DNA from 3 places in the Nonomuraea sp. NPDC049784 genome. Region 1 is predicted to be linked to each of the others. Evidence: riboswitches for the same ligand, from Rfam matches in the RefSeq annotation. Region 1 holds a riboswitch; each other region holds the start of a gene.

Region 1 (5,597 bases):
GCATCGGTGCCGCCGGGGATCGCGTGCCCGCGGGTGCGCTGGTGGTTCGTCGAGCAGGGTACGCACCACGAGCTCATGTCCATGGGCAGCCGGTACGCCCACCTGTTCGACACCCAGGCCAGCGGCTACCGTGAGGGCGCCGACATCGGGTGATCGAATGCGGTGCTCTTGCCGGATCTGCTCGGCCGTGGCAGGTTTCGATCATGCAGTACGTCGATGTCGCGAGCAGGCTGCTGCTGCTCACGGTGTTCGCACTTGCCCTCGGGAGCAAGATCTCCAGCCGTGGAGCCTGGAGCGAGTTCGTCGCGTCGACCAGAGCGATGGCGGTGGTCGACGACGCGAAGGTGCCGGTGGCCGCAGCGGCGACGGCGGTGGCCGAGGCGGGTGTCATCGCGCTGGCCGTGCTTCCCTTCCGCTGGGCCGGATCAGCGGCGTTCGTCCTCGCGGCGGGGCTGCTCGGCTGTCTCACGGTCGCGGTCACCATGGTCGTCCGGAGAGGCGCCGCCGTTCCCTGCCGGTGCTTCGGCGCCTCCAAGACTCCCTTGGGCGTGGAGCACGTGGTCCGCAACCTGATTCTCGTCGTGGTAGCCCTGCTCGGGCTCGCGGGCTCCTTGGTGAGTGGTTCCTACGATCCGGGTTTCAGCGTCGTGGCCGGCGTCTTCGGCGCCGCTCTGGGACTGCTCATGGCCCGATGGGATGATCTCGTCTCACTGCTGCGGACGTCCTGAGGCGAGCCGGCCCCCGATGAGTTCAAGCAGCGCGGCGTGCGTCTCCCGGTCGGCCGCCACGACGAGTCCGCCCGCGCCGGTGTGCAGTGGCTGACCGTGGATGCCGGTGACCACGCATCCAGCGGCCTGGCACAGCGCGATCCCGCTGGCGAAGTGCACGCTGTCCCGCAGATGGCCGTCGGTGACGTACGCGGCCCGGCGACCGGCGGCGACCCACGCCACCGCCAGGGTGGTGGAGACGACGCGCGGGCGGAAGCGCTCGGCGAATCCCGGGTCGGCGAGCAGCGTGACAGCCCGGAAGCTCGGTTCGTTCGGGAACGGCGGATCGAGGTTGACGTCCACCAGTCGCGAACCGGACGACGGCGTGAGCCGCTCGTCCACGCCGTCGCGGCGGACGTACGCGTGAGCGCCATCCGTCCAGAACACCTCGCCGGCGAAGGGGTCGGCCGCGGCCGCCACCGTGATGTCGGAGCCCACGCGCAGGGCGACGTTCACCGCGACCAGCATGTTCCGTACGGCGTAGTTCAGCGTGCCGCACAGGGGATCGACCAGCCACATGCGCTCCGCACCGTCCCCACCCGTGCGTCCGCTCTCCTCGCCTGTCACGGCGTCGTCCGGCCGAGCGGTGCTAATGACGTCGAGGATGGCCTTTTCCGCTTCGACGTCCGCATCTGTGGCGAAGTCCCCCGCGGATTTCTCGAAGCGCGTCAGCGCCGCACCGTACTTGGCGCGCACGACGGCGGCTCCTGCTTGCGCCGCCGTCAGGGCCAGTTCCTCGTCCGTGATCGACATGTGCGCAGGATAGCGGCGGTGGAAGTCATGCCGCGTAGGCGTGTTTGGATGTTGGCGGAAAGGATGAAGTCGTGCTGCTGCCCGCGGATGGTCATGTTCACAGCGAATGGTCGTGGGATGCGCCGGACGGGTCGATGGAGCGGACATGCGCACGGGCGGTGGACATGGGCCTGCCCGCGGTCGCGTTCACCGAGCACGTCGACTTCACGGCCTGGATGGTCATCGCCGGCGAGCTCGATGATCATCCACATCTCACGGCATTCGTCACGTCGGACGGAACGCTGGCTCCGCCGGAGTTCAAGCTTGATGGGTACCTGGAGTGCCTGCAGCGCTGCCGCGATCAGTTCCCGGGTCTTCGCGTCATCAGCGGGGTAGAACTGGGCGAACCGCATTGGTACGGCGAGGAGGTCGCGAGGCTGCTCGACGCCGGGCAGTTCGACCGGGTGCTGGGTTCGCTGCATTGCCTGCCGGTGGGTCGGCAGTTCGCCGAGCCGCCGAACCTGTACCGTCGGCGACCGGCCGCCGAGGTGATCCGGGAATACCTGGCCGAGATACCCCGCCTGATCAAGAGCTCGGATACGTTCGGGGTGCTCGCCCACATCGACTACCCGCTCCGCTACTGGCCGGCGCAGGCCGGGCCGTTCGATCCGAACGCGTTCCAGGAAGAATTCCGCCATGCCCTGCGAGTGCTCGCCGACGGCGGCCGGGCCTTGGAGGTCAACACGCGTGGGCAGCTCTACCCGGAGATCGTTCGCTGGTGGCGTGACGAGGGCGGAGACGCGGTCTCCTTCGGAAGCGACGCCCACAGCCCGACGGGGATCGCGCACGGCTTCACCGCGGCGGCGGCCATGGTCGAGGCCCAGGGGTTCCGGCCCGGCCGTCATCCCCATGACTTCTGGGCACGCTCGGGCTGACCGTTGAAAACACTGCTCACCCAGCGCGGAGCCTGGACTCGTACACCTCGCGGGCCCGATCATGCAGATCCCGGTGTGCGGCGCGCTGCGCGGCCGAGCTGAACTTGCCGTCCGCCATGCTGGAGTCCAGCAGCAGCGTGGTCCGGAGCGGCGCGTCGTCCAGTACGGCCAGCGTCCGGGCCTCCAACCGGCACCCTTCGGGAGTCATGAGGTAGGCGCTGGTGTGCACCTCACCCACGTAGGGGATCAGCTCCTCACCCCACGTCACCCCGTGTTGGTCACGCAACCGACGGTACTCCTGCACGGATTCCTCCCTCAGAGCGTCGAAAGCAAGGCACGGATGTGCTTATCCCCAGAATCCTGTTGACGCCGTCCCGGTGGCGCGGGCAGGATCCTCTTCACCAAGATTCATCCAGAGGATCCGAGGGACCTGGCCCTGTGACGGTCCGGCAACCTGCCTGCGGGAAAGGTGCCAATGCCAGGAGCGATGAGGAGGCCTGATGAGCCTGCGGCTCGATGTTCCCGTGCTCCAAGGATCACTTGTCCGGCTGGAGCCGCTCACGATGGCGCATGCGCCGGATCTAGCGCGGGCCGTTGAGGAGGACCGTTCGTCGTACGCGTTCACGTTGGTGCCCCGGGCCGCCGAGGTGGCGGCTTACCTGGAGGCTCAGCTCGGTCGCGAGGGGCTGACGCCCTTCGCGCAGGTTCGCGTACGGGACGGGGCGGCGGTGGGGTGCACCGCGTTCTGGGATCCCAGGACGTGGCCGGAGCGGGACGGTCTGCGGGCCGTCGAGATCGGGTGGACGTGGCTGGCGGCGTCGGCTCAGGGCACGGGGATCAACGCCGAGGCGAAGCTCCTGCTCTTCACGTACGCGTTCGAGACGTTGGGGGTGGCCCGCGTCGACCTCAAGACGGATGCGCGCAACCAGCGGTCACGGCGGGCCATCGAGGGGGTCGGCGCGCGATTCGAGGGCGTGTTGCGCAACTGGTCGCCGTCGTGGGCGCCGGGTGAGGCGGGGAGGCTGCGGGACTCTGCCATGTTCTCCGTGGTCGCCGCGGACTGGCCGGGTGCCAAGGCGGGGCTGCGTGGCCGGCTCGGTGCCCAGCGGGTCTAGAGCGGGCCCGCTCCGTCCAGCAGGGATAGCCAGGTGCGGTCGGGGCACAGGCGGTTGATCTCCGACGGTAGCAGCCAGGCCGCGCTGGTGCTTTCCGAGCCCGCCGGTGGGTGGCTCGGCGGGCCCGGGTGGGGGAGACGCGCCCTGAACATCGTCATGTACGTCAGAGGCGGGTAACGGTAGTCGGCGGGGGCGGCGTCCAGGAGTTCGATGCGTTGCCAGGCGAAGAGGGACAGGGCGGAAGAGGGCAGGCGGAGGCCGGTTTCTTCATACAGCTCCCGGGCTGCGGCGTCGGTCGCCGTCTCGCCGGGTTCGAGGTGGCCGCCGGGGATGTCCCAGCCGCGGCCCTCCTTGTCCACGCAGGTCATGAGGGTTCTGCCGGTCTGGTCCGAGACGAAGGCGAACGCCGACGTGGTCTTGTCCAAGGGCGGGAGCGTCTGGGAGAGGATCACGTCGAGCCGGTGGCGCACGGGTATCCAGGGGACCGTCAGATGAGTCACCCATCAAGGGTCTCAGACGCCCTGGCGCATGGCGCGGTTGCCCAGATAGAGGCCGACCACGGCTATCGCGCAGGCGGCAGCGGTCCCGTAGAGGATCGGGGGGTTCGTCAGGTTGCCGGCGAAGAGGGCTCTCTGCGCGTCGACGATGTACGTGACGGGGTTGACGTACCCGAGCACCCGTAGCCAGGCCGGGGCCGTGTCCATGGGGAGCAGCACCCCAGAGAGGAGCAGCAGCGGGAAGAGGATCGACTGGCTGACGATGTAGAACAGCGTGCCGCTGGGCGCCGACTTGATGGCCAGGACGAACGAGAACGCGCCCAGGCCGACGCCGAACACGACCAGCTGGGCCAGGCCCGCCAGGATGCCGGCCAGGTGCAGGTCGAAGCCCAGAGGGAGAGCCAGGAGGATGATCAGGACGGCTTGCGCCAGGAGGACGACCATGGCCTTCATGGTGCGGCCCACCAGCATCGCCGTACGGTTCAGCGGGGTGACCAGCAGACGCTCCATGGATCCGCCGATCAGCTCGACCAGCAGCGTGTAACCGGCGGCCATGGGGCCCGTCAGGCACATCATGACCAGGATGCCCGGTACGAACCACTGCCACGACGACCCCACGGCCCCATCGAGCTGCGACCCGAACAGGAACAGGAACAGCAGCGGCTGACCCATCTCGAAGAGCAGGCTGACGGGCTCGCGCACGACCGGCTTGAACTCGCGGGAGAAAACGGTGGCGGTGTCACGCAGGAATGTCGTCATCGGTGAGGCTTCTCCCGGTAAGAGCGAGGAACACGTCGTCGAGGGTCGGACGGGCGGTCTCGGCGGTGGTGACCTTGATGCCGGAGCCGTCCAGGGTTCTGAGGTAGTCGGGGAGCGCGGCGGCCGCGTTGGGGACGCGAAGGCGCACGGTCGTGCCCTCGGCGGTGCCGCCGCCGACGCCGGCGGCCCTGCCCGCCTCCTCCTCCGTGCTGGTGGTGATCGCGATGTGGTCGCCGGCCAGGTCGTTCTTGAGCTGCTCGGCGGTGCCGTCCGCGATGATCCGGCCGTTGTCGATGATCACCACGCGTTCGGCCATGTTGTCGGCTTCCTCCAGGTAGTGGGTCGTCAAGAACAGCGTCGTCCCGTACGTCTCCCGCAGCCGGAGGATGTGCTGCCAGATCTCCGCGCGGCTCTTCGGATCGAGGCCGGTTGAGGGCTCGTCCAGGAAGAGCAGGCCGGGGCGGTGGATGAGGCCGAGCGCGATGTCCAGGCGACGGCGCTGGCCGCCCGAGAGCGTGCCGGGCCGCCGCCTGGCCAGCGGCCTGAGGTCGAGCAGGTCGAGCAGTTCGTCGGCGCGGGTGGCCGCCTGCCTGGTGGCGAGGCCGTAGCAGCGGCCCTGGGTGACGAGTTCCTCGCGGACGAGGAAGCTCTCTCCGGCGCTGTTGCGCTGGCCCACGTACCCGATGCGGGCGCGTACGCCCGCCGGGTCCTTCGCCACGTCACGGCCCGCCACCGTGGCGGTGCCCGAGGTGAGCGGCAGGAGGGTGGTGAGCATGCGCAGCGTGGTGGACT
Region 2 (5,597 bases), on a different contig from region 1:
ACCACTTGACGGTGCCCTGCGCCACTTCCGACTCCTCTTACTGGGCCCACAGATCTCGCCCATTCCTCCGCGAGACCCGTAATCACCTGACTTAACGGAAAATCAGCCAGACGATCGCCCTCGACCATACCTGTGGCACGGGGTTTGGCAACAGAGTCAATCCACAAACCTCGCATTTCTTCGCATCGAAGGTCGTTGAAAGGTTCATTTGGCCTGGAAAAGCAGAAGGCGCCCACTAGGGGCGCCTTCAACACTGTGATCTATGGCACTCAGCCGCCGGCGACTGCCGGGATGATAGAGATCTGAGTGCCCTCAGGTGCTGGAGTGTCGAGCCCGTCGACGAAACGGACATCCTCTTCCCCAACGTAAACGTTGACGAAACGCCGAATCTTGCCCGATTCATCCAGAATTCTCGCGCCGATCCCCGGGTAGTCGGAGTCGAGCTTGGCGAGGACGTCACGAAGAGTCGCGCCCTCGCCACTGACTTCCGCGTTGCCCCCGGTGTACGTGCGCAGAATGGTGGGAATCCGCACAGTAACGCTCATGGTTAAACTCGCCTTTCCTGGTTGTCAGACAGCCGCGCGGAACGCGTCGAGGGAGGGCCGGATCACGGCCGTGGGCTTGGCGTCGTCGCTGATCGCGTCGAGCGTCTTGAGTCCGTCGCCCGTGTTGAGCACCACGGTCTCGGCCTCGGGATCGAGCCGCCCACTCTCGGCCAGCTTCTTCAGCACACCCACGGTAACCCCGCCCGCGGTCTCGGCGAAGACGCCCTCGGTCGAGGCCAGGAGCTTGATCGCGGCCACGATCTCGGCGTCGGTGACGTCCTCGACGGCACCTCCGGTGCGCCGGGCGATGTCCAGCACGTAAGGCCCGTCAGCCGGGTTGCCGATGGCCAGCGACTTGGCGATGGTGTCGGGCTTGACCGGCTGCACGACGTCATGCCCGGCCTTGTACGCGGTGGAGACCGGCGAGCATCCGGCCGCCTGGGCTCCGAAGATCTTGTACGGCGTGTCCTCGACCAGGCCCAGCTGGACCAGCTCCCGGAAGCCCTTGTCAATCTTGGTGAGCTGCGAGCCCGAGGCGATGGGGATGACGATCTGCTCCGGCAGCCGCCACCCGAGCTGCTCGGCGATCTCGTACGCGAGCGTCTTGGAGCCCTCGGCGTAGTAGGGCCGCAGGTTGACGTTGACGAATCCCCACTTGTCGCCCAGCGGGTCGCCGATCAGTTCGGAGCAGAACCTGTTGACCTCGTCGTACGTGCCGTCAATGCCGATCAGCTTGCCGCCGAACACCCGGGCCATGGCGATCTTCGCCGTCTCGAGATTGGCCGGGATGAACACGCACGCCTCGAGCCCGGCCCGCGCCGCCGCGGCGGTGACCGCACCCGCGAGATTGCCGGTGGAGGAGCAGGAAAGCGTGTGGAAGCCGAAGTTACGCGCCGCCTCGACGGCGATCGCCACCACGCGGTCCTTGAATGAATGAGTGGGGTTGCCCGAGTCGTCCTTGACGTACAGGGACTTGAGGCCGAGTGCGCGCCCAAGGTTTCCGGCCTTGACCAGTTTGGTCCATCCCGGGTTCATGTTGGGTTTACTGGCGACGTCGACAGGAACGGGGAGCAACGACCGGTAACGCCAGATGTTGGCGGGACCCGACTCGATGTCCGCCCGGGTCACGGTGCCGAAGGAATAGGCCGCTTCGAGCGGCCCGAAACACTCCAGACACGCGAAGCTGGGACCGAGGGGGTAACGCGTACCGCATTCGCGGCAGGACAGACCGACAGCAGGACCAAAGTCAAGCGACATGAAGCGAGGCCTTCCCTCATCTTCGCCTGCGGCCACCTTGACCGCAGACCGGAATTGGCACCTTGTCCCGGTCGGCCTCGCCAGGTCGCGAGCCTCAAGCCGGGAGGGTTGCCGGGGCTTCGTAGGGCCGGTCCCTCCACCCCTCTGGATGAGCAATATTCAGTTGTTGAAATGGACTCTACCTGCCCAGGGGGCCGAAATGGCCACTCGTCTCAGAACGTGAGACGTGCCGTCTCAACGGTAGTCCTCACCCAGCACTCCCTGCACGTATTTGCGCGCCTGGTGAATGCGCGACTTGGCGGTGCCGAGCGGGATGCCGAGCTGCTCGGCCACCTCGCTGTAGTCGAGCTGGACGATGTCGCGCAGCACCAACGCCTGTGCCAGGTCGGGCTTGTCGGCCTCCAGCGCCTCCATGGCGTCGAGCAGGTCGAGCCGCGAGCCGGCGATCACGCTCACCCGCCGCACGTCGGGCTTCTGCATGGGCAGCTCGTCGGAGCTCTGCTCGGCCGCCCTGCGCTTGAGCGACCTGTACGTGGTGCGCGCGCAGTTGGCCGTCACGATGTGGAGCCAGGTGCTGAATCTCGCCCGGCCCTCGAACCGCCCGATGTTGCGCGCCACGGCCAGCAACGTGTCCTGCGAGGCCTCCTCGGCGTCCTGGTGGTAGGGCAGGATCCGGGCGCAGTGACGCATCACATCGGGCTCGATTCGCGCCAGAAGCTCGCCAAGTGCGCGATGATCTCCTGCAGCGGCGGAGCGGGCGAGTTCCTCGGTTAGCTCATCAAGCGCCATAGCTGGGATCCTATGGGCGAAGGGAGCGTAGATGAACAGCGTCCTGGTGGCCTCCAACAGAGGACCGGTCTCGTTCACCGTGTCCGACGACGGTGAGCTGACCATGAAGCGCGGTGGCGGCGGCCTGGTGTCAGGGCTGTCCGGGGTGGCCAAGAAAGAGGGCGTCCTGTGGGTGTGCGCGGCGCTGTCCGACGGCGACCGCAGTGCCGTTCGCCTGGCGCCCGGCGGCAGGATCGACCACGCCGGCTACGACACCGGCCCGCTGCGCATGCTCGACATCCCGCCCGCCGTCTTCCACCGGGCCTACAACGCCGTGGCCAACTCGACCCTGTGGTTCGTCAACCACCTGCTCTACGACATCCCCAACGCGCCCAACTTCGGCACGAGGTTCGAGCGCGAGTGGGAGTCCTACCGCGACTACAACGGAGCCTTCGCGCTGGCGCTGGCCGAGGAGGCCGGCCACGGCGCCCGCGTGATGGTGCAGGACTACCACCTGACGCTTACCCCGGCGATGCTCCGCGCCGAGCGGCCCGACCTGCGCATCGCCCACTTCAGCCACACCCCGTGGGCGCCGCCCGAATACTTCTCGCTGCTGCCCGACGAAGTGGTCGGAGAGGTCCTGGAGGGCATCCTGGGCGCCGATCACGCCGGGTTCCTCACCGACCGGTGGGCGCAGGCGTTCATGGACTGCTGTGAGGCGCTGCTGGGCGCGGAGGCCGACCGCGCCGGCCGCAGCGTCACCTACGAGGGCAGGACCACCCGCATCGGCGTCCACAGCCTGGGCGTGGACGGCGAGGCGCTGTGGGAGCGGGCCTGCGAGCCCGACGTCGAGTCGCACATGGCCGCGCTCAGGGAGCAGGTGGGCGACCGGCGGCTGATCGTCCGCATCGACCGCACCGAGCTGTCGAAGAACATCGTGCGCGGCCTGGTGGCCTACCGCGAGTTCCTCGACGCGCACCCCGAGTGGCACGGGAAGGTGGTGCATCTGGCCTTCGCGTACCCGAGCCGGCACGACCTGCCCGAATATCGCGAGTACACCGCGTCGGTGCAGCGCTGCGCCCAGGAGATCGAGGACGAGTACGCCACCGAGGACTGGGACCCACTGATCCTCAACGTCAACGACGACTACCCGCGCTCTCTGGCCGCGTACCGGATGGCCGACGTGCTGCTGGTCAACCCCATCCGCGACGGGATGAACCTGGTCGCCAAGGAGGGCCCGGTCCTGTCGCCGCGCTGCGCGCTGGTGCTCTCACGCGAGGCGGGTGCGGCGGCCGAGCTGGGCCCGCACGCCCTCGTGGTGAACCCGTACGACATCAGCGGCACGGCCGCCGCGCTGCACCAGGCGCTCGTCATGCCCGAGGACGAGCGCCGGATGCGCCGCGACAAGCTGCACGCGGCGGCCACCGCCCTGCCGCCGCAGAAGTGGCTCGCGGCCCAGCTCGACGCCCTCGCCGAGATCTAGGGCGGTTCTCAGCTCCAGTCGGCGTTCTCGAGCGTGTCCGCCAGCCCCGGCGTGTTCCACTGGTCGACGACCAGGATCTTGCTCTTCGGCAGGTACCACTCGCGCTGCGTGAAGCGGGCCAGCACCTTCGTGCTGGAGTAGCTGGCGCAGGTGGACTGCCACGCGTTGTAGGCGGCCTTGTGCCCCGCCCCGACCTGGCGCAGGCCCCTCGTGACCTTGGGGCCGATCCTTTCGCCCCACTTCTTGTTGACCGGGCAGGGCTGTACGTCGCTCGCCGTGTAGAACGGGTCCTTGCCGGTGTAGGGGCTGAACCACTCGCGGCCGTGCTTGATGTACTTGGGGCCGAAGACGTAGAAGGCGTCGCACTCGGGCGTGCCCCACCCCTGCGGCTTCGCGCACTTGCCGGTCACGATCTGGACCGCGTCGGTGCCCATGCCGTAGACCCGCCACTTGATGGGGATGTAGAGGGTCAGGCCGTTACGCAGCTTGAGAGCCTGACCGGGCGCGGCGTTCGCGGGCATGGAGACGGCGAGGAGGGTGGCAGCGGCCACGGCCGCGGCGGCGAGGTATCGCTTGGACATGCGCTCGACCCTAGGCAGCGAGACTTGCAAACCAATCACGAACGGCTGAAAGCCGACGCAAGTTCTTGCAGCAGCGCCACGACTCCGTCGGGCCCGTCCACCACGATGTCGGCCTGCTCCGCCAGGGCGGTGACCTCGGCGGAGCCGCTGCACACGGTCACGCCGGGCAGCCCGGAGGCGCGTACGGCCCCGAACGCGGCCAGGTCGCCCAGATCGTCGCCGACGAACATGACGGACCTGGCGGCCCGCTCGGCCAGGAACAGGCTGAGCGCCTGCCCCTTGTCCATGCCGGGCGGCCGCAGCTCCAGCACGAAACGCCCGGGCTCGACCACCAGGCCGTGCTTCTCGGCCAGCTTGGCCAGCGGCTCGCGCAGCCTGGCCAGCGCGCCCTCGGGGTCGGGACTGCGCCTGGTGTGCACGGCCACGGCCCGGCCCTTGTCCTCGACGACCACGCCCTCCAGGCCGAGCGCGTCGAGCAGCAGCGGCAGCTCCGCCTCGGCCCGGAGCACGCCCGGAGGGGGCGGGGGCCCGGAGATCCGGCCGTTCTCCCAGCGCTCGAAGCCGTAGTGCCCGAGCACGACCAGCCCGGGCACGTCGGCCAGGCCGGGCCCGAGCTCCAGAGCGGTGGCCGGCGGCCTGCCGGTCACAATGGCCACCGCCAGGACGTGGGCGCCCAGTTCGGCGAGCACCTCGGGGGCCTTCGGGTGGATCACGGCCTTGGCGGGGTCGGGCACGATCGGCGACAGGGTCCCGTCGAAATCGAGTCCGATCACGGCGCCGGCCGGATCCTTCAAGATCGCTTCCATTCCAGGGATGTTCCTCACGCGGCTGCCGTACCCAGCCGGTCAGGGACGCATGCCGAGCCTTCTGGCCGCACGGTCACGCTGGCGGGTGGATCGTAACCTGCGCAGCCTCTTGACCAGCATGGGATCGTGCTCGAGTGCCTCCGGCCTGTCGATCAAC
Region 3 (5,597 bases), on a different contig from region 1:
GGCCCCCGACCCGGTTGAACATGTAGTGCATGCGCCCGCCGGAGATCTCCTCCATGACCGCCTGGATGCGCTCGCGCTCGTTGAAGGAGTAGAACAGCGGCGTGATCGCGCCCAGCTCCAGGGGGTAGGAGCCGAGGAACATCAGGTGGTTGAGCACCCGGTTGAGCTCGGCCAGCAGCGTTCGCGCCCACACGGCCCTGACCGGGGGCTCCATGCCGAGCAGGCGCTCGGCGGCGATCACCACGCCCAGCTCGTTGGCGAAGCCCGACAGCCAGTCGTGCCTGTTGGCCAGCATGATGATCTGACGGTAGTCGCGGACCTCGAACAGCTTCTCCGCGCCCCTGTGCATGTAGCCGATGATCGGCTCGGCGGCGGTGATGCGCTCGCCGTCGAGCGTCAGCCGGAGCCTGAGCACCCCGTGGGTCGACGGGTGCTGCGGACCGATGTTGAGGATCATGTCCTCGGTGGCCAGCTCTTTCGCGCCCGCACCGATTCCGACCACACGTTCCGTCATATGGCCATGCTGCCACCGCACCGGTGGGTGATCCAGCCGGGGGGAGGGTCAAGGAATCGTATGGAAACGCATCCCTAAGCCGGACATGGGGAGAAAGACCGGAATGGGGGGAGAAAACACCATGAAGAGAGCTGTGTTCGATGTCGCGGCCCTGATCGCGCGAGTGGTGACCGGCGTAATCTTCCTGGCTCACGGTTTGCAGAAGGGGTCGAGCGGTCTCCCAGCCGTGGGACAGGCATTCAGGGGGATCGGGATCCCGATGCCCGAGCTCACCTCGGCGTACGCGACCATCGTGGAGACCGTCGGCGGCCTCTTCCTGATCCTCGGCCTGCTGGTGCGGCTGGTGGGGCTGCTGTTGCTGCTCGACATGCTGGCCGCGATCGTGTTCGTGCACGTCGGCCACGGTGTGCTGGCCATCACCGGCGGCTGGGAGCTGCCCGGCGCGCTCGGGGCGCTGGGCCTGCTGTTCCTGGCGCTCGGTGGTGGGCGGATCGGGCTCGACGGCCTGTTCGGCGCGATGTTCCGCAGGCGTGGGGAACGCCGGGCCGCCGAGGAGGAACTCGCCGCGTACGCTCCGGGCGCGCGCCCTCCGGAGCCGTCGAACGTCACGACCATGACCGGCGGGCCCACGACGCCCATGGCGTCCAAGGAACCGGCGGAGGCGCCACGCGTGCCCAGGCAGCCCAGCGAGCGCCGGGCAGGCATGATCAACGACGACGACATGAGAGACATCGACGCCCTGGTCTCCGACGAGCCGCCGCCGCACCGCAAGCCGCCGAACAGGGAATGAGGCTCAGCGGGCGACGAGATCCCGCAGCGCCCCGATCAGCCGGTCGACGTGCTCCTCCGTGGTGCCGATGCCGATCGAGGCCCGCACCGCGGAGGCGGTGCCGTCCTCGCAACCCCCATCGGTTTCGTTGAGCAGGTGCCGCACGAACGGGTGCGCGCAGAACTTGCCGTCGCGCACCCCGATGCCGTACTCGCTGGAGAGCACCTCGGCCACCTCGCGGGCCGAGTAGCCGTCCACCGTGAACGACACGATGCCGACGCGCGGGTGATCATCGCCCCACAGTGACAGCTCACGCACGCCCTCGATCGAGGCCAGCCCGGAGCGCAGCCGGGCGATCAGCCGCTCCTCCTCCCGCACCACCGCGGTCCAGCCGGTGGCCGTGAGCGCGTCGCAGGCCGCGGCCAGCGCGATGGCGCCCAGCACGTTGGGGGTGCCCGCCTCGTGCCGCGGCTCGGGGTCGTCATGCCACTCGGTCTCGTCCCCGACGGAACGCACCGCGCCACCGCCCTTGAGGTACGGCTCACCTTCCGAGAGCCAGTCCCGCCGCCCGACCAGCACCCCGGCGCCGAACGGCGCGTACAGCTTGTGCCCGGAGAAGGCCACGTAGTCCAGGTCGAGCGCGGTCAGGTTGAGCCGCCGATGCGGTACGAGCTGGGCGGCGTCCACCAGGATGCGGGCCCCGTGCCGGTGCGCGATGTGGGCCAGGGCGGCGATGGGCCAGAGCTCGCCGGTGACGTTCGAGGCGGCGGTGACCACGAGCAGCTTGGGCCCGTCGATCGCGGCCAGCGCCTCGTCGGCGGCGCGGACGGCCTCGCCGGGGAAGGCGGGCGGCGCCAGCCGTACGGACTTCTTCCAGGGGAGGAGCGAGGCGTGGTGCTCGGTGTCGAAGACCACGGTGGTCGTGCCGGCGGGCAGGCAGCCGGCCAGGAGGTTCGTGGCGTCGGTGGTGTTGCGGGTGAAGATCACGGCGTCGTCCGGGCGGGCGCCGACGAACGCCCTGACCGTGTGGCGGGCCTGCTCGTAGCGGGCGGTGGTCAGCTGGGAGGCGTAGCCCGCGCCCCGGTGGACGCTGGAGTAGGCCGGGAGCGCGGCGGTGACGGCGGCGCTGACCGGCTCGAGACAGGGCGCGCTGGCGGCGTAGTCGAGGTTGGCGTAGCCGACGAGCCTTCCGCCCTTGACGGGCACCTCGAGATCGGCCCCGAGCACGGCGGGAATCGGCCTGCTCGTGACGGCGGGAGCCGCCTCAACGGCCTGGGCGGGGACAGAGCTGAAGATCGTCAGCGTGGACACGGCACATCTCCCTCAGGGTCTTCGGACCCCTGGAAGCAGCCACGGAGCCCGCGCTTGCCCGCCACACCTCGTGACGGACCAGGTCTTCACCCGGGGCACCCCGCCGCGGACGCGAGGGTTGCCGGCCAGCAAGCCGGGGCTTAGTGCTGGCACTCATGACCTACGACGGGAACTATAACTGAAACCCCACCTTCAATCGCAAGTCGGTGAACTTCTGCGCCGCGTGGCTCGTTGCTACCGGAAACCCCGCTCACGTGTCATGGAGGTGCGCAGATGTTGGACTGGGTGACCGACCCGCAGATCTGGATCGGCTTCTTCACCCTTGTCGCCCTGGAGATCGTCCTGGGGATCGACAACATCATCTTCATCTCCATCCTGGCCGGGAAACTACCCCCTGAACAGCGCGACAGAGCCCGTGTGCTGGGCCTGGGCGCGGCCCTGGTCAGCCGTCTGCTCCTGCTGCTCGCCCTGTCGTGGGTGGTGCGGCTCACCGAGCCGCTGTTCGCCGTCTTCGGCCACGACATATCGGGACGCGACCTGATCCTGCTGCTCGGAGGCCTGTTCCTGCTGGGCAAGAGCGTCACCGAGATCGGCCACAGCATGGACGCCCCCGCGGGCGGGGACGGCAAGAAGGCGGCCGTCACCTCCTTCACCTCGGTGATCCTGCAGATCATGGTGCTGGACGTCGTGTTCTCGCTCGACTCCGTCATCACCGCCGTCGGCATGGTGGACCAGCTCGGCGTGATGATCGCGGCGGTCGTGGTGGCCGTGCTGGTGATGCTGTTCGCCTCAGGGCCGATCAGCAGGTTCGTGGACCGGCACCCGAGCATCAAGATGCTGGCGCTGTCGTTCCTGGTGCTGATCGGCGTGGTGCTCATCGCTGAGGGCTTCGGCCAGCACATCCCCAAGGGCTACATCTACTTCGCGATGGCGTTCTCGCTCGTCGTCGAGCTGCTGAACATCCGGATGCGCAGCAAGCGCGCCGACAAGAAGCAGGATGGTTCCGCTCCTACTATGAAATAGTGCGCTTTGACCCTTGGGATCCGGATTTCGTGGCCCACCCGTACCGCGTGTACGACGAGCTGAGGCGCGAGTCGCCCGTCAGCTACTTCGAGCCGACGAACCAGTGGCTGATCTCGCGCCACGCCGACGTGAACGCCCTGCTCAGGGACCGCCGCCTCGGCAGGTCCTACCTGCACGTGGCCACCCACGAGGAGTTCGGCAAGCCGCCTGAGCCGGAGTTCCACGAGCCGTTCTGGCGGGTGATCAGGGCGGGCATGCTCGACGTGGAGCCGCCGGTGCACACCAGGCTGCGCCGGCTGGTCTCGAAGGCGTTCACGCCGCGCATGGTCGACTCCCTGCGGCCCCGGGTGCGCGCCATCGCCGAGGGCCTGGTGGACGCGTTCGTGGAGAAGGGCGGCGGCGACCTGATCGCCGAGGTGGCCGAGCCGCTCCCGGTGACGGTGATCGCGGAGATGCTCGGCATACCCGAGCAGGACCGCCACCTGCTGCGCCCCTGGTCGGCGGACATCTGCGGCATGTACGAGCTCAACCCGGCGCTCGACGCCCAGCACGCGGCCGTACGCGCGGCGTCGGACTTCGCCGGCTACCTCAAGACCCTCGCCGCGGAGCGCCGCCGGACCCCGGGTGACGACCTGATCAGCGCGCTGGCGCAGATCGACGAGCTGACCGAGGACGAGCTGGTCGGCACGTGCGTGCTGCTGCTCAACGCCGGCCACGAGGCCACCGTGAACGTGACGGGCAACGGCTGGTGGGCCCTGTTCAGGAACCCCTCCGAGCTGGCACGGCTGCGCGAGGACCGTTCGCTGCTGCCCACGGCCGTCGAGGAGTTGATGCGCTGGGACACGCCGCTGCAGATGTTCGAGCGCTGGGTGCTGGAGGACATCGAGGTGCACGGCGTGGGGATCCCGCGCGGGTCGGAGGTGGCGTTGCTGTTCGGGTCGGCCAACCGCGACCCGGCGGTTTTCGACGAGCCAAACCGGCTCGACGTGGGCCGCGCGGACAATCCGCACATCTCCTTCGGGGCCGGCATCCACTTCTGCCTCGGGGCGCCGCTGGCCCGTATCGAGCTCATGGAGTCGTTCGGCGCCCTGTTGGCCCGGGCGGGCAAGCTGGAGCTGCGGCAGGAGCCGGCCTGGAAGCCCGGTTACATCATGCGAGGGCTGCAAGCCCTGGAGATCAGCGTCGCTGGCTGAGCCAACCGAAGCGGCCAAGGCCCCTCGGATCGATCAGCTCGCCCTCCTCTGAGGCCCTGGCCAGGGCCCGGACGTAGGCCCGCGGATCGGCGTGGGCCAGGTCGATGGGGGGCCGGGTGCCGGTGATCCCCAACGCCCTCAGCACGTCACGCTGTGTGGACAAGGTTGTGGATATCGCGCCGGCCCGGCGCCCTGCCTCCGCACACGCGTCGAGCGCCACGTGAGCCGTGATATCGCAGGTCCCGTCGGGGATGGGGGCAACGACCGAGCCGTCGCGGTAACCGGTCAACGTGCCACAGAGCGGCCGGTTATCCACAGCATGTGCATAATCAACGGCAATCGCCCGGCCGTGGTTGAGGCGTGCCAGGACAGAGGCCCATGCCTCGTCGCGGGGGCGGCCGATCTCCGCGCGCGCGCCCACGCGGGGCAGCGGCCACCACCGGTCGAGCCAGGCGCGGTCGGCGGGCCGCAGCGGGCCGCCGAGGCGCTCCTCGCCCGTATGGACGTTCACCATGATGAGGCGCGGTCCGTCGGCGGTCTGCTCCGCCACGTCGAGCGGCACGTTGTCGAGCCACTCGTTGGCGATGGCCAGGCCGGTGATGCCGGTGGGCACGCTCCGCCGCCAGGCGATGCGCTCGGGCAGGCCCTCGGGCCTGGGGGAGAGGTCGACGGCCATGACGCGGAGCCGGTCGCGCAGCGCGGGCTTGGCGGCGGCGAGCACCTGGGCGACCAGCGTGCCTTCGCCCGCGCCGATGTCGACCAGGTCGAGCACGTCAGGGCCGCAGAG

The links. Region 1 has a riboswitch for S-adenosylmethionine ahead of AB0J09_RS25530 (GNAT family protein). Riboswitches for the same ligand answer to the same signal wherever they lie in the genome.
Region 2: another riboswitch for S-adenosylmethionine. It lies ahead of thrC (threonine synthase); the one in region 1 lies ahead of AB0J09_RS25530 (GNAT family protein).
Region 3: another riboswitch for S-adenosylmethionine. It lies ahead of AB0J09_RS00665 (aminotransferase class V-fold PLP-dependent enzyme); the one in region 1 lies ahead of AB0J09_RS25530 (GNAT family protein).

What each region holds. Positions count from the first base shown of each region.
Region 1 covers NZ_JBFAMX010000130.1:7,790-13,386, reverse strand. Annotated here, with positions in the region: gene AB0J09_RS25555 (hypothetical protein) at 1-153, shown strand, start outside; gene AB0J09_RS25550 (MauE/DoxX family redox-associated membrane protein) at 204-728, shown strand; gene AB0J09_RS25545 (inositol monophosphatase family protein) at 708-1,520, opposite strand; gene AB0J09_RS25540 (PHP domain-containing protein) at 1,592-2,434, shown strand; gene AB0J09_RS25535 (hypothetical protein) at 2,451-2,738, opposite strand; SAM riboswitch class I at 2,840-2,928, shown strand; gene AB0J09_RS25530 (GNAT family protein) at 2,935-3,549, shown strand; gene AB0J09_RS25525 (NUDIX domain-containing protein) at 3,546-4,049, opposite strand; gene AB0J09_RS25520 (ABC transporter permease) at 4,062-4,805, opposite strand; gene AB0J09_RS25515 (ATP-binding cassette domain-containing protein) at 4,786-5,597, opposite strand, start outside.
Region 2 covers NZ_JBFAMX010000030.1:398-5,994, forward strand. Annotated here, with positions in the region: gene AB0J09_RS10335 (cold-shock protein) at 1-25, opposite strand, end outside; gene AB0J09_RS10340 (MoaD/ThiS family protein) at 270-545, opposite strand; gene thrC (threonine synthase) at 570-1,802, opposite strand; SAM riboswitch class I at 1,816-1,957, opposite strand; gene AB0J09_RS10350 (RNA polymerase sigma factor) at 2,037-2,591, opposite strand; gene AB0J09_RS10355 (trehalose-6-phosphate synthase) at 2,623-4,053, shown strand; gene AB0J09_RS10360 (hypothetical protein) at 4,062-4,634, opposite strand; gene otsB (trehalose-phosphatase) at 4,670-5,440, opposite strand; gene AB0J09_RS10370 (DUF3263 domain-containing protein) at 5,480-5,597, opposite strand, start outside.
Region 3 covers NZ_JBFAMX010000002.1:8,520-14,116, reverse strand. Annotated here, with positions in the region: gene AB0J09_RS00675 (NADH-quinone oxidoreductase subunit D) at 1-514, opposite strand, end outside; gene AB0J09_RS00670 (DoxX family protein) at 636-1,304, shown strand; gene AB0J09_RS00665 (aminotransferase class V-fold PLP-dependent enzyme) at 1,308-2,519, opposite strand; SAM riboswitch class IV at 2,640-2,755, opposite strand; gene AB0J09_RS00660 (TerC family protein) at 2,868-3,617, shown strand; gene AB0J09_RS00655 (cytochrome P450) at 3,617-4,810, shown strand; gene AB0J09_RS00650 (SAM-dependent methyltransferase) at 4,794-5,597, opposite strand, start outside.